3 regions of the Lysinibacillus sp. BS3 genome follow, and region 2 is predicted to be linked to each of the others. Evidence: riboswitches for the same ligand, from Rfam matches in the RefSeq annotation. Region 2 holds a riboswitch; each other region holds the start of a gene.
What was found. Region 2 has a riboswitch for cobalamin ahead of metE (5-methyltetrahydropteroyltriglutamate--homocysteine S-methyltransferase). Riboswitches for the same ligand answer to the same signal wherever they lie in the genome.
Positions count from the first base shown of each region.

Region 1 (4,655 bases), 450 kb from region 2:
TGCTAATTCAAAAATAGATTCTATTTTTTGCTGTACAAGCTTCGGTGTTACTTTGACTGCGCTTGTCCCTTTTACCATTGCAAGTGCCGCTGTAGCCATTTCAAGAGCTGTTTTTTTCGGCTTTGGCGTAGCGGCTATACTGGGTTTATTAAAGCGCCCTGCATTAGGGTCAGCCGTAAAGTCATTTCGCGCTGTTCCTGTCTCTTGGTTCATTGCCCAAGGTTCATTTTCTTCGCGTAAACGTTGATGTGGACGTAATGGCTGTTTCTCTTCACCCAGGGTATATTTACGTTGGTAACCGCGGGGCGTAATCATCTTATTGTCATAGAAAAATGTTGACGAATTCCCGATAATGACAGTTGTCAACATACCAATATCATGTTCTAGCATTTCTGCTAGTGTTGTCATGGTCACTTCTTGACGTTCTCGATAGGCACTTTTCACAAGCCCAACTGGTGTGTCTGGCGAACGATATTCTAAGAGTATTCGTTGAGCCTCGACAATTTGTCTTGTTCGACGTCCACTTTTAGGATTGTATAAAGCAATGACAAAGTCCGCCATTGCAGCTGCCTCGACACGCTTTGCAATTAAATTCCAAGGTGTTAGATGGTCACTCAAACTGATTGTACAAGCATCATGCATAATAGGTGCACCAAGTATGCTAGCGCATGAATTAATCGCAGAAATCCCAGGAACAATTTCAACTTCAATTCCTGTTGCTTCTGTCCAGCCTAGCTCAATTAACACCTCATAGACTAATCCTGCCATGCCATAGACGCCTGCATCACCACTCGAAATTACTGAGACGATGCTCCCTGCTTCGGCTTGACGAACGGCTTCCTGTGCACGCGACACTTCTTCTGTCATGCCTGTACTAACAATCGATTTTGCACTTACTAAATCTTGAATCAGCTCTACATAGGTTTTATAGCCTATAATCATATCACTTTGTTGTAAAGCCTCTACTGCACGTGTCGTAATATGCTTAAAATCTCCAGGTCCAAAGCCTACTACGAAAATTTTTCCTTTTTGCGCCATGTTGTTACCCCTCTTTCACCTTTTCGATCCCTTTAATGGCAGTTGTTTGAGCAGTACGCTGTAATGTACCTTCACGAAGTGTAAAGACATGTTCGTTGTATAAGGATTCATGATGTAAATCTTGTACTAGTGTTCTAGCATGCTCTGTTGATGGCACACGATACCAGTTTCCTTGAGGATAAGCGATTACCACACAAGCATCCTTGCAGCGTCCATTACAGCGCGTTCTTGTCGTATGTATTTCCTGATCGAGTGCTTGCCGCTGTATCTCATCTCGAATGGCTAAGGTAATTTCCTCCCCATCCTTTTTCATGCAGCTACTGCCATTGCAAATAAAGAGATGTGTTTTCATCCCCTCTAAATTCCAAGTTGTCATCTTCTGTCTCCCCTCATTTGCTTTTTGGAAAAAGAAAAACCTTTACTCTATAACGAAGAGTAAAGGTTTTGTAGAAGCCAAATAAAAACGAATAGAATGAAATACAGGTACTCGCTTTCGCTTCAACTTCTCCCTCCGAAAAGTTTGCATGCACAATCAAATAAGCAGGTTTCCTGACTTAAGCTTCATTTTACTGTCGCACCTTCCCAAGTTTGCACCAGTGGCTTTGCGATTTCATCAGCTATTACAGTAGCGGGGGCTGTATTGGATTTTCACCAATTTCCCTATTATCTCGAGCTATTCGAGCACTTATTGACGTTTTATATGAAATTTTTATTAGAATTTTAAATAGAAAACTGTCTTTATCATATCTTATTATTTTAAAATTTCAATATTTCTTTAAAAATTTATGACAAATTTATCAATTTTGAATGGAACTAGATATGAAATTTATATAAATCTATATAATTTGCGCACAAACTTTTATCAGAATATTCACCGTTGACCTTTAATTTTAAAAATTTTATAAAAGGTATAGCATATTTATGGAAATTCATGTTACACTTTGTCGTGAAATCTCACATTTTGAATGTTTTTCGGTGCAAAGTGTTTGTCATTTTGCTTAAAAGGGAAGCCGGTTTGAGTCCGGCGCGGTCCCGCCACTGTAATAGGGAGCTTTATAGAATATGTCACTGTCCAACGGATGGGAAGACCTATAAAGCATTGAGCTAGAGCCAGGAGACCTGCCGAAAAATAAGTGATCGTTTCAACCTACGAGGATAGGTGTGCGGCTTAGCAGATGAGACTGTTATTTGCTTTTTTAGCTATGCACTTTTCCACCAGTGGAGAAGTGCTTTTTTTAATTACGCACGCAATATTCTAAAAATCTATTAATTAGTTAGGAGGAAAGCTTTTTGAAATTATCATGGTGGAAACTTAGTTATTTTTTACTGGCCTTTTTAATCGTGCCAAAACGTGCCTTTGCCATGCATATCATGGAAGGTTTTTTACCAATCGAATGGGCTATTTTTTGGTGGGTGATCTCTATCCCATTTATCATTCTAGGATTGCGTTCTATTCGAAAAACCATTGATGAAAATCCTGAAACAAAAATGCTTTTGGGGCTTTCAGGAGCCTTTGCCTTTGTGCTATCCGCCCTAAAAATCCCTTCTGTTACAGGTAGTTGCTCTCACCCAACTGGTGTAGGACTTGGGACAGTACTCTTTGGCCCTCTAGCAATGAGTGTAATTGGAACAATCGTTTTATTATTTCAATCTTTATTATTAGCTCATGGAGGAATTACAACTTTAGGGGCTAATGCCTTTTCTATGGCTATTGTTGGTCCTTTTATTGCTTACTTTGTCTTTAAAGGGGCTCAAAAAGTAGGGTTGTCATTTTCACTAGCCATATTCTTTGCAGCTATGCTTGGTGATTTAGGTACATACATTGTGACTTCTGTACAACTAGCACTAGCCTTTCCTTCAGAGGTTGGAGGCTTTATGGCATCCTTTACAAAGTTTGCAGGTATTTTTGCCTTAACTCAAATTCCTTTAGCAGTGAGTGAAGGAATTTTAACGGTCATAGTGATGAATTTCTTGAAAAAATACAATGTTAGCGAATTAAAAACGTTACGTGTTTTCTCAACAAAGGAGGCACATTAACAGATGAAAAAAAATTTATTGTTATTAGCAATTGTTGTGTTGTTAGCCATCATTCCCTTGTTCATACAAAAAGGTGCTGAATTTGGTGGTGCTGATGGAGAAGCAGAAGCCGCTATTGGGGAAATCAATGCGGAATATGAACCATGGTTTGAAAGTCTATGGGAGCCACCAAGTGGTGAAATCGAAAGCTTATTATTCGTGCTACAGGCAGCTATAGGAGCTGGCTTTATTGGCTACTTCATCGGCTATATGCGTGGCAAACACAAAGAAGGTTAACCATTATGTTACTCATTGATAAGTATGCCTATCTGAATAAGCTAGCGTCCGTTCATCCGCTAGAAAAAATGATATTTTCACTTGGACTACTTCTCATAACGCTCATCATGAGAGATGAACGACTTTCACTCATTACATTTTTTGTAATGAGTGCTTTTATCATTTTAGGTGCAAAAATTCCGCTTGCATACTATGGCAAATTATTATTGCTACCTGGCTTTTTCTTATTAACAAGTCTCGTATCTATTTTACTTTCCTTTACATCATCAACGAATACACTCCCTGCCCATATTTGGTCGTTTACATGGAGGAATTGGACTGTCTTTATTGGGAACGCAAGTATGTTAGTAGCGCAACAGCTGTTCTTTATTGTCCTTGGCAGCATTAGTTGTTTATACTTTTTAATTCTAACCACTTCCGTACAAGGAATATGTTATGTGCTACGACAATGGCGACTCCCCTCTTTATTAGTGGAGCTCGTCGAACTAACCTATCGTTTTATTTTTATGTTTTTAGAAAGTATGCAAAATATACATCTCGCCCAGCAAGCACGTCTTGGCTATCATTCACCGATGCAATGGCTACGCTCTGTCTCCATGCTTATTGTGGCATTATTTGTGGAAATGTTTCAGCGTAGCCGAGAGCTCAACAATGCCATGCAATCACGTGGAGGCGATGCCGTCTACTGGCAAGAGATGGGCTCTTATAGCAAGAAAAATTGGCTAGGCATGGCAGCTATTTTACTAGTCCTCATCGTATACGGAGGGTATTTTACATGACAGCATTTTATTTTGAACTCAACCAATTATCTTATGCCTATGCGGATGGTACGAAGGCGTTGTCAGATATTACATTAGACATTCCAAAAGGTAAAAAAATCGCCATACTCGGGCATAATGGCGCAGGAAAATCGACTTTATTTCAACATCTTAACGGTATTTTAAAACCTACAGCTGGGACGATTGTATTCGAAGGCAACGATCTGGAATATAGTCGAAAAGCTTTAAAGGCCCTACGCCAAAAAGTCGGCATTGTTTTTCAGAATGCAGATCATCAGCTTTTTTCAGGGACCGTCAAGCAAGATATAGCATTTGGACCATTGAATCTCGGCTGGTCTACTGAAAAAACGGAAGAAAAAATAGCATGGGCCGTTGCGCAAACCGAAGTGGAAGATTTGCTTGATAAACCCATTCATTTTTTAAGCGTAGGTCAGAAAAAACGTGTAGCAATGGCAGGTGTTTTAGCGATGGAGCCCTCTGTCCTTTTGTTAGATGAACCAACAGCCGGTCTTGATAATTATTATG
Region 1 covers NZ_CP154860.1:4,618,730-4,623,384, reverse strand. The annotation lists gene cobJ (precorrin-3B C(17)-methyltransferase) at 1-1,038, opposite strand, end outside; gene AAJG31_RS23095 ((2Fe-2S) ferredoxin domain-containing protein) at 1,043-1,414, opposite strand; cobalamin riboswitch at 1,560-1,742, opposite strand; cobalamin riboswitch at 1,995-2,180, shown strand; gene AAJG31_RS23090 (energy-coupling factor ABC transporter permease) at 2,329-3,075, shown strand; gene AAJG31_RS23085 (energy-coupling factor ABC transporter substrate-binding protein) at 3,079-3,351, shown strand; gene cbiQ (cobalt ECF transporter T component CbiQ) at 3,357-4,130, shown strand; gene AAJG31_RS23075 (ATP-binding cassette domain-containing protein) at 4,127-4,655, shown strand, end outside.
Region 1: it holds a riboswitch for cobalamin, as region 2 does, so the genes downstream of both, AAJG31_RS23090 (energy-coupling factor ABC transporter permease) here and metE (5-methyltetrahydropteroyltriglutamate--homocysteine S-methyltransferase) in region 2, are expected to answer to the same signal.

Region 2 (4,655 bases):
GTTCACGTCAATTTTACTTTCTGAAGATAATATATATATCGACGTAAGATAAAAAGACTAGGGATTTACCCTAGTCTTCGTTATTGGAGAGTAGATGTAGTAGATTAAAAATCATTTCGTTAGCTTGATGTAGATTGTTGTACAGCTTGACGCAACGTTTTAGTAGCAGCAACCATATTCGCTAAAGCTGCAACGGTTTCATCTTCTTTTCTCGTTTTTAAGCCACAATCTGGATTCACCCAGAATTGATAACGGTCCAGCACCTGTAGACTATCTTTCATAATAGCGAGCATTTCATCCTCGCTTGGTACACGAGGGCTATGAATATCATAGACGCCTAAGCCAATTCCTTTTTTATAGGGCTGTACTTGTAGTGAGGTAATAAGTTCCCCATGACTTCGTGATGTTTCTATGGAAATCACATCTGCATCTAGTGCGCTAATTGGTTCGATGAAATCATTAAACTCACAGTAACACATATGTGTATGGATTTGTGTTTCATCTTTGACACTAGATGTCGCAAGCTTAAAGGAATTGACAGCCCACTCTAAGTAAGCCCCCCATTCCTCCTTTCTAAGCGGTAAACCTTCTCTTAACGCTGGCTCGTCCACTTGAATAATTGATATACCTGCGTTTTCTAGTGCTTCCACCTCTTTACGGAGTGCTAATGCAATTTGATAAGCGACATCTTTACGGGACAAATCATCTCGCACAAAGGACCAATTTAATATTGTTACTGGCCCTGTCAGCATGCCTTTTACAAATCGCTTCGTTAGGCTTTGGGCATAGGCGGATTCTTTTACGGTAATTGGTGAAGCCCATGCAACATCTCCATAAATGATCGGAGGCTTCACACAGCGTGATCCATATGAAACAACCCACGCTTTCTTTGTAAAGGCAAAGCCAGTCAGCTTTTCACCGAAATATTCAACCATATCTGTACGCTCAAATTCACCATGAACAAGTACATCGATATCTAATTCCTCTTGTATGGAGATCCAGCGCTTTGTTTCGTCTTCTAAAAATGTTTCATAGGCTTCATTCGATAATTGTTTCTTTCGCCACGCATTACGATTTCTTTTCACTTCATCTGATTGCGGGAAGCTACCGATTGTAGTTGTTGGAAACAGCGGTAATCCTAAGGCTTGTTGTTGGATCGTTTGTCGCTTCGTAAAATTACTGTGTCGTTCAAAATCTTGCTTTGTCACAGTTTGAACGGCTTGATGAATTAACTTATTTTGGCGGATTGGATGTTTTTTTAGAGCCTCAATCGCCTTCATACTTTCTGAAAAATTATGTTGTAAGGAACCATCTTTATCTCGTCTATATTTAGTCAGCCCCGTGATTTCTATGATTTTCTCATCTGCGAAGGCCAGAGACTGCTTTAAAACAGGGTCAAGTTCATTTTCAAGAGAGGTTGTGATTGGAACGTGCTGTAGGTTACTTGATGGTTGAATCCATAGTTCAGCAGCATGACTTAGCTGTTCAATGGCTTGAATCGTCGCATTGACTTCCGCCAGGTTTGAACGCCAAATATCACGGCCATTCACTACCCCTATTCCTAATACTTTATCCTGCGGGAAACCAAATTGACGAAGTGACGCCATATTTCCTTTATAGCCATGAACAAAGTCCAAACCGAATCCTTGAACAGGCAATGTACTTAATGCTTCATAGGCACTTAAAGCTTCGAAATAAGTCTGTAGCATTATTTTAGCCTCAGGAACGGCAGTGGCTAACTGGTCATACATTTCTTTCACCAGCTTTATCTCTGCTGGATCAAGTGTTAAGACGAGGGATGGCTCTTCTAGCTGAATCCAAGTGGCACCTGCATCCACTAATTCTTTTAATACCTGCGTATAGAGTGGTAATAAAGCTAATAAGTACTCAACCTGTGTTAATTTGTTGTAGCCTTTCGTTAACTTATAAAATGTATAGGGACCAATTAGTGTCGGCTTCGCAATGATACCGAAAGTTTCCTTCGCCTCTAAAAAGTCGGCTAACACTTTATTTTCTGTTAGTTGTAAGGCTTGTCCCTCATACTCTGGAACAATGTAGTGATAATTTGTATTAAACCATTTTGTCATTTCACTAGCTACGGCTGTTTTGTCTCCTCTTGCTACACTGAAGTAGGTATGAAAATCGACTTTACCACCTTGCCAGTTAAAGCGCTTTGGAACTAAACCAAACATCAAAGCTGTATCTAACATTCTATCGTAAAACGTAAAGTCGCCAACTGTCACCATATCGATTCCAAGTTGCAGCTGCTTGTTTATTCTTGATAAACGGATTTTCTTTAATTTTTCCTCAAAGTCCTCCTCAGAAAGTTCATTGCGCCAAAATGCTTCTAGTGCTTTTTTCCATTCGCGTTCCTCCCCTATATAGGGATAACCGATCAATGTACTTGTATAGTTCATGTTTTTAAGCTCCTTTTTTAGAAAAAATAAAAAGCCATTCTCCTATTAGGAAAATGGCTGCATGTTAAAATTAATAATGCTAAAACAATACGAAAAAGTATCTACTTTCGCATAAACGTTATCGCACAGTGCCTATTTGGTCACTTTTCACCACCTATTTCCACGTAGGTATTTGGTGTGTACTAGAAATTGGCAGGTCTCCTGGCTTTCCATCAACACGCCTCACAGCCTTCCCAGTTTCCCCAGTGGCATTTGTGATTTGCTCCGAATTACAGTTGCGGGACAGCGTCGGATTTGCACCGACTTCCCTTTTAAGCCAAACTTTCATTTGGCACCAAGTCTTACACAATATTCAATTATGCTCCTACTATAGCACATATTTCAGAATAGTAGAAATTATTTTTCAACTATTATATAAATTATTTCTATAAATATTATAGGAATTGTTGTATAGTACTAAATGAAAATAAGGTTACATTGTATTCTGTAAAAAAATTTGTTACTATAAAAAGACAATTATGAGAGGACTGATGAATGGACAATGAAGAACTAAACTATATTTTTATTTGAATTGAATGATTTCAAACACAAAATATAGGGTTAGTCTATCCATTTTTAACTATCAGTTTGCATTTTATTTGTCATGACACAAATGGCAAATCGCATTTATTCAGAGAAAGACTAATCCTTCCAATGTACAATTGGAGGGTTTTTTTCTTGCTTTCATAGTTGATTTTGTACCTTTCATTTACCCATAAAGGAGAGGAAAAAATATGAGCGATTCAGAAACTATTGTAACGCATGTAACACTCCGTATAAGTCGTTAATATCCATCTGCTTATACGGAGAAATGAACCATAGATGGATAGACCGACTTTGTATGAAAAGTAAACTGTTGCAATACAAAGGAGGAATTATCATGTCCATGATACAAGTACAAAACCTAACTTTTTCTTATCCAAGCAGCTTTGACAATATTTTTGAGAATGTCAACTTTCAAATCGATACGGATTGGAAACTTGGATTTATCGGTAGAAACGGACGAGGTAAAACAACATTCTTTCAGTTGTTATTAGGAAATTATGAGTATAGCGGAAAAATCATCTCTTCTGTAGACTTCACTTATTTCCCCTATCCAGTTTCTGATCCAAATAAATATACCCATGAAATATTTGAGGAAATTTGTCCTCAGGCAGAAGATTGGGAATGTCTACGTGAAATAGCTTACCTACATGTAGATGCGGAGGTCATGTATCGTCCTTTTAAAACATTATCCAATGGCGAACAAACAAAGGTGCTGCTTGCTGCGTTGTTTTTGACAGAGGGTCAATTTTTATTAATTGATGAACCAACCAATCACCTAGACACGGATGCAAGAAAGACGGTTTCCGATTATCTTCGCAGGAAAAAAGGATTTATTTTAATTTCACATGACAGAAGCTTTTTAGATGGCTGTGTTGACCATATCCTATCGATTAATAGAGCCAATATTGACGTTCAAAGTGGAAATTATTCTTCTTGGAAGTTAAATTTTGATCGTCAGCAGGAACACGAAGAAGTAACCAATCAACGACTGCAAAAAGATATCGACCGATTAAAACAATCCTCAAAGCGTTCGTCAGGTTGGTCTAATCAAGTGGAAGCCTCCAAAAACGGCACAACCAATTCAGGTTCCAAACTGGACAAAGGCTTTGTTGGACATAAAGCAGCCAAGATGATGAAACGAGCGAAGAACCTGGAATCCAGACAACAAAGAGCTATTGAGGAAAAATCAAAACTGCTAAAAAATGTTGAAAAAACCGAGTCATTGAAAGTAGAGCCATTGGCATATCCATCAAAAGAAATGGTTGTTGTCACGGATGTATCGATTCGGTACGATGACCATATCGTGAATAAGCCTATTAGCTTCAAAGTGGCACAAGGGGATCGAGTTGTTTTAGATGGCAAAAATGGAAGCGGAAAAAGTAGTATGTTAAAACTTATTCTAGGTAATCCCATCCAACATACAGGCTCGATAAAGTTAGCTTCAGGTCTAGTCATTTCCTATGTTCAGCAGGATACATCCCATTTAAAGGGATTGCTATCGGAATTTATTGAAGAGCATGGTATTGATGAGACGTTATTTAAATCAATCCTGCGCAAGATGGATTTTGAGCGTATTCAATTTGAGAAGGATATCTCTCATTATTCTGGTGGGCAAAAGAAAAAGCTGCTGATTGCTAAAAGCTTGTGTGAGAA
Region 2 covers NZ_CP154860.1:354,735-359,389, forward strand. The annotation lists gene metE (5-methyltetrahydropteroyltriglutamate--homocysteine S-methyltransferase) at 120-2,417, opposite strand; cobalamin riboswitch at 2,591-2,771, opposite strand; gene AAJG31_RS01875 (Lsa family ABC-F type ribosomal protection protein) at 3,337-4,655, shown strand, end outside.

Region 3 (4,655 bases), 1.9 Mb from region 2:
TCAAGCATACTTACTTTTATTTTAAAGAACAAACTACATTAATTCCAATTTTCACGCTAGGTAATAATTTAAACCACATAAAAAATGCTAGCTGAATGGCTGACAGCTAGCATGGAAACATTTCTTATTTAAATAACTCTGGGTACACAGCCTTCGCTACTAATTCTACAGCTTCACCAATACGCGGACCAGGTCGATTAGAGATATCTGTATCAATGGACAATACCGCTTTGTTTTGAATAGCTTTCACAGTATTCCAACCATCTCGTCCAAGAATTTCTCCTATTGGATCTTCTGTATAGTTTACTGTTGTTAAAATAACATCTGGATTTTTCGCAATAACATCTTCCTCATTCACTTTTGCCCAGCTATTCAAGTCAGAAAAAACATTATTAACATTAGCTGCATCTAATATTTCTTGCTGGAAAGTGCTAGAGCCTGCTGTATATATGTCTGGCTTAGGGCTAACCTCTAAATAAACATTTTTCGGCGTTTTTACATCCTTCACCTTCGTTTGTACTTCAGCAATTTTCGCTTTAATCTCTTCGTTTAATTTATTTCCTTTATCAGGAACATCCATCACAGCAGCAATTTGTTCGATATCTCCATAAACATCGTCGAAAGTAGTCGCAGATTGAATAACAAACACTTTAATTCCTGCGTCCTCAAGCGGCTTTAGGGCATCCTTATCACCTATTGTATAAGCAATGACAACATCTGGCTTTAACGCTATAATTCTTTCACTGTTAAAGTTCATAGTATCAGAGACACGTTCAATTTTTTGTGCTTCCTCTGGGTAAGTATCGTACTCAGTTGCTCCTACAATTTTATCGCCAACACCTAAAGCAAACAAAATTTCAGTATTACTTGGTTGTAAAGATACAACTGTTTTTGGTACTTCTTTAAACTCTATTTCCACTCCACGGTCATCTGTCACTTTATAGCTTGTTTTCTCTGCTTGTTGTGTATCTTGCGAAGCATCTTTATTTTTTGTATCTTCAGCAGTGCCACAGCCTGCTAATACCAGTGCAAGTAAGAGCACTGATAGCCATTGGAAATTAAATACTTTTTTCATTGTTATTCTCCTTTTTCTTTTTCATTGGGTAGGATTTACTAATAAACGGTATTTCCGCTATTCCAGCTTGCTGATTCATAAAAACAGCCATGACAAAACATACATTAGCTAATAAACCAAGGTAATCGAAAAGAATAGCTGGAACCTCTCGTTCTTCTGATACTTTGTGTAAAGTACGATATGATTTTTTTGCCTCACTGCGACAAAGATGTAAGGCTGCAGCAGCCTCTGTTCCTTGAGGTAAAACAAAACTTTGAATCTCTTCCTTCACATGGCGAACGTAAAAATCATAACGTTCACTTAACCAAGATAAATCCTCTTCAGTTACTGCTAATTTCCCACGTACTGAGCCATTCACATGATAAGCCATAGGTAACATAAGCAATAAATCCTCAGCAACAACTTGAACATCCTCTTTTTTTACCGCAGCTAATGCAACTCCTAGATGTGTTGTCAGACTATCTGTTCGAATTTCAAAATCGACCGTTGAAGCTTTCTCACGCATAAATGGATAACAAGAATAACGGGCATCTTTTTTCACTTGCTTCCCCCCTATTTTCTATAATGAAAAATTCTTATTTGAAAGGCATAAAAAAGTCGCTCCTTTTTGCAAAGGAACGACAAAAATAACATAATGAGCCATCAAACTGGACAAAGCCTATGTATTTGCCGTATATCCTCCTAGCTTCCGAGAAGTTTTTATACGTTCAAATAAAGGTCGGTCTCCTGGCTTGTACAGTTCGTCACATGAAACGAATGTGTTATAAAGGACCTTCCCATCTTCTTTGAGACAGTGGTAAATCTTTATAATGGCTGCACTTACAGTTGCGGAAACAGCTCCGGTTTTTCACCGGATTCCCGATTATGCTAATTAGCACCTTTATTCTGCAAGAATATTTCATTTGTAAAGCAGTTTATCATATATGCTTCAGAAAAAATAGCTGTACACAGTTTTAAAATATAGCATTATTTCTACTTGAAGAGAAAACCCTAACAAATTTTTACATTATTAAGAAATTTACTATAATAGTGTTTCAATTGCTTTTTCAATATCGAGCTGTGAATCTGTTGGTTCAAAGCGTGCGACGGTCTTACCATTAGCATCTACTAGAAATTTTGTAAAGTTCCAGCGAATATTACGACCATCTAAAAAGCTTGGGGCAAGTTGAACAATTGCTTCTGCCAACATTTTCTCCTGCATACTTGCCTTCCCAAACTCTCGGTAATCCACTTCATGCTTTAAATAATTAAAGAGTGGATGGGTAGCCTCTCCATTTACCTGTACAAGCTCAAAAATCGGGAATGTGACCCCATAGTTTACCTTGCATAGATGCTTAGTTTCCTCCCCATCTTCAGGATTTTGATGGCCAAATTGATCACAAGGGAATCCAAGAACTACAAAATTCTCTTTTCCATATCTATCATACATTTTCTGTAAGTCTTCAAATTGATATGTAAATCGGCATTGGTTTGCCGTGTTAACAATTAACATTGTTTTTCCACGATATGTTTCCATCGATAAAATTTCGCCATTAGGCTTCCGAACTAGATAATTATAAATGCTCATGCATAATCCCCTTTTTTCATTCATTATAGTTGACTATTCTATCGTTCATCAAAGAATTTGCACAAAAAAACACCACCTCGCTACTTTGAACGGATGGCTGACTTATACTTCTTTTTATATTTAGCATCTTGTTCTTCATTAATTAAACGATGGGCAATATCTAATAATTTCGAGTCATTTGTTTGATCATATAACTTTTTAAATGACATTATAATATCCTGACGAATAAGAGATGGCTGTTTTTCATCTATACATGTTTGAAATCTTTTAGCTAGATACGATACAACCAAATCTCTTTGTACTGGACCCGCCTGTCCAATTTTCCAAATTGCTTGTAATGCATGCCTTGCCGTAGCAGATTGTTCATCGTAAGTCACAGCCCAAATCTTTAAAAAATCCTCCAAGACCCTTTCTTCTGGATCACTTTTTGCAGCTAAAGCGCATAAAATTTGTGCAGCACGTGCACGAGAATAACCATTATTGTATGTAAGAGCTTTTATTAGCTGTTCCCAAACTGCATATGTCCAATCTACGGGTTCTTGCATAATTTTTATTAATTCCTCGTAAGATTCATATTGAATATCGCGATCATGCTCTGTTAGATTACTAAAAAGTTGCAAAATCTCTTTTTCCATAATTCATCCCTACCTTTATTGTTTCAGAACGTAATAAAATTTGATTTATGGTACACTTAACTTAATTTTTTTCGCAAAGAAGGTGAGTTTATGAATAAATTTAATGCTAGGAAATTGATTTTTCGGTTGATTGTGATAATATCACTACTTCTAGCTGCCTATTTTGTTATCCCAGTGTCCATGCCTTTAATACTTGCTGGGATTAGTGCATTTTTCTTAGAACCAATTGTCATGTTCTTTAAACGGAAATGGAAAATGTCACGGAAAATAGCAGTTGCTTTTATTTACATAGTGAGTGTTATTGTTATATCTATTATTTGTTATCTTTCTATTACACAAATAATGACACAAATAATTTTACTATCTAAGCAAGCTCCCTATTATATTTCCAAGCTATCAGATATGTGGCTTCATATGCAAGAAAATATTTCTAAATACACAGAAGACTTTCCACCTGAAGTAAGTGCTTCGCTTCAAAAAACCACTATGGATTTCATAAAGAAAGTCGAAGAATCCTTTTTAAGCTTCTTTAATTATAGCAAAGTTTCTGCCTTCTTTTCAGAGATACCCAGCCTATTTATCAGTCTTCTCGTTTATATGATTGCGCTATTCCTATTTATGCTTGATTTGCCTAAGTTAAAGCAAATCACTTATAAATATTTAAAGCCCAATACAGCAAAGAAGATAAAAATTATTTTAAATCGCTTAAAAGATGCAACATTTGGCTATATGAAGGCTCACTTATTTGTAAGCTTTATTATTGGAGGCGTCACACTCATTGGACTGCTATTAATCCAACCGAAATATGCAGTAACAATGACGATTATTATCTGGTTAATAGATATTGTACCATTCCTAGGCTCTATCATTATTCTAGCGCCATGGGGACTTTACCACCTGTTGATGGGAAACACCTCTATAGCTGTAAAATTATTCATCTTAGCTGCTATTTTACTTATTATTCGTCGAGTAGTCGAGCCTAAATTAATGGGAGACCATATCGGTTTATCCACTTTACCAACATTAATTTCCATGTTCATAGGTCTACAGTTATTTGGTATTATCGGTTTACTTGTCGGCCCATTCGTTATTATTTTCTTTATTGCCTTGAAAGAGACAGGTGTCATCAAAGTAAATTTTAAAATTTAATATCAATTTAGTATGCAGGAAAGTCTCTTTTCAAGAATAGAAGTAGTCGTCTTGTTTCTTTGAAAGAATAGCATTCCAAAAACAAAAAAGGTCATCTTTGTATATTTTTCTCTACAAAGATGACCTTTTTCTTATCTCAACCGTCTATATATTAGTGAGGCCTATTGAATACGTCCAAAGCCTACTAAGTATTGATTCCACCAATCAAGTGATTCAATTACGACACCAT
Region 3 covers NZ_CP154860.1:3,133,523-3,138,177, reverse strand. The annotation lists gene AAJG31_RS15490 (cobalamin-binding protein) at 125-1,075, opposite strand; gene AAJG31_RS15485 (hypothetical protein) at 1,059-1,616, opposite strand; cobalamin riboswitch at 1,774-1,972, opposite strand; gene AAJG31_RS15480 (glutathione peroxidase) at 2,097-2,642, opposite strand; gene AAJG31_RS15475 (hypothetical protein) at 2,723-3,277, opposite strand; gene ytvI (sporulation integral membrane protein YtvI) at 3,368-4,426, shown strand; gene AAJG31_RS15465 (C40 family peptidase) at 4,588-4,655, opposite strand, start outside.
Region 3: it holds a riboswitch for cobalamin, as region 2 does, so the genes downstream of both, AAJG31_RS15485 (hypothetical protein) here and metE (5-methyltetrahydropteroyltriglutamate--homocysteine S-methyltransferase) in region 2, are expected to answer to the same signal.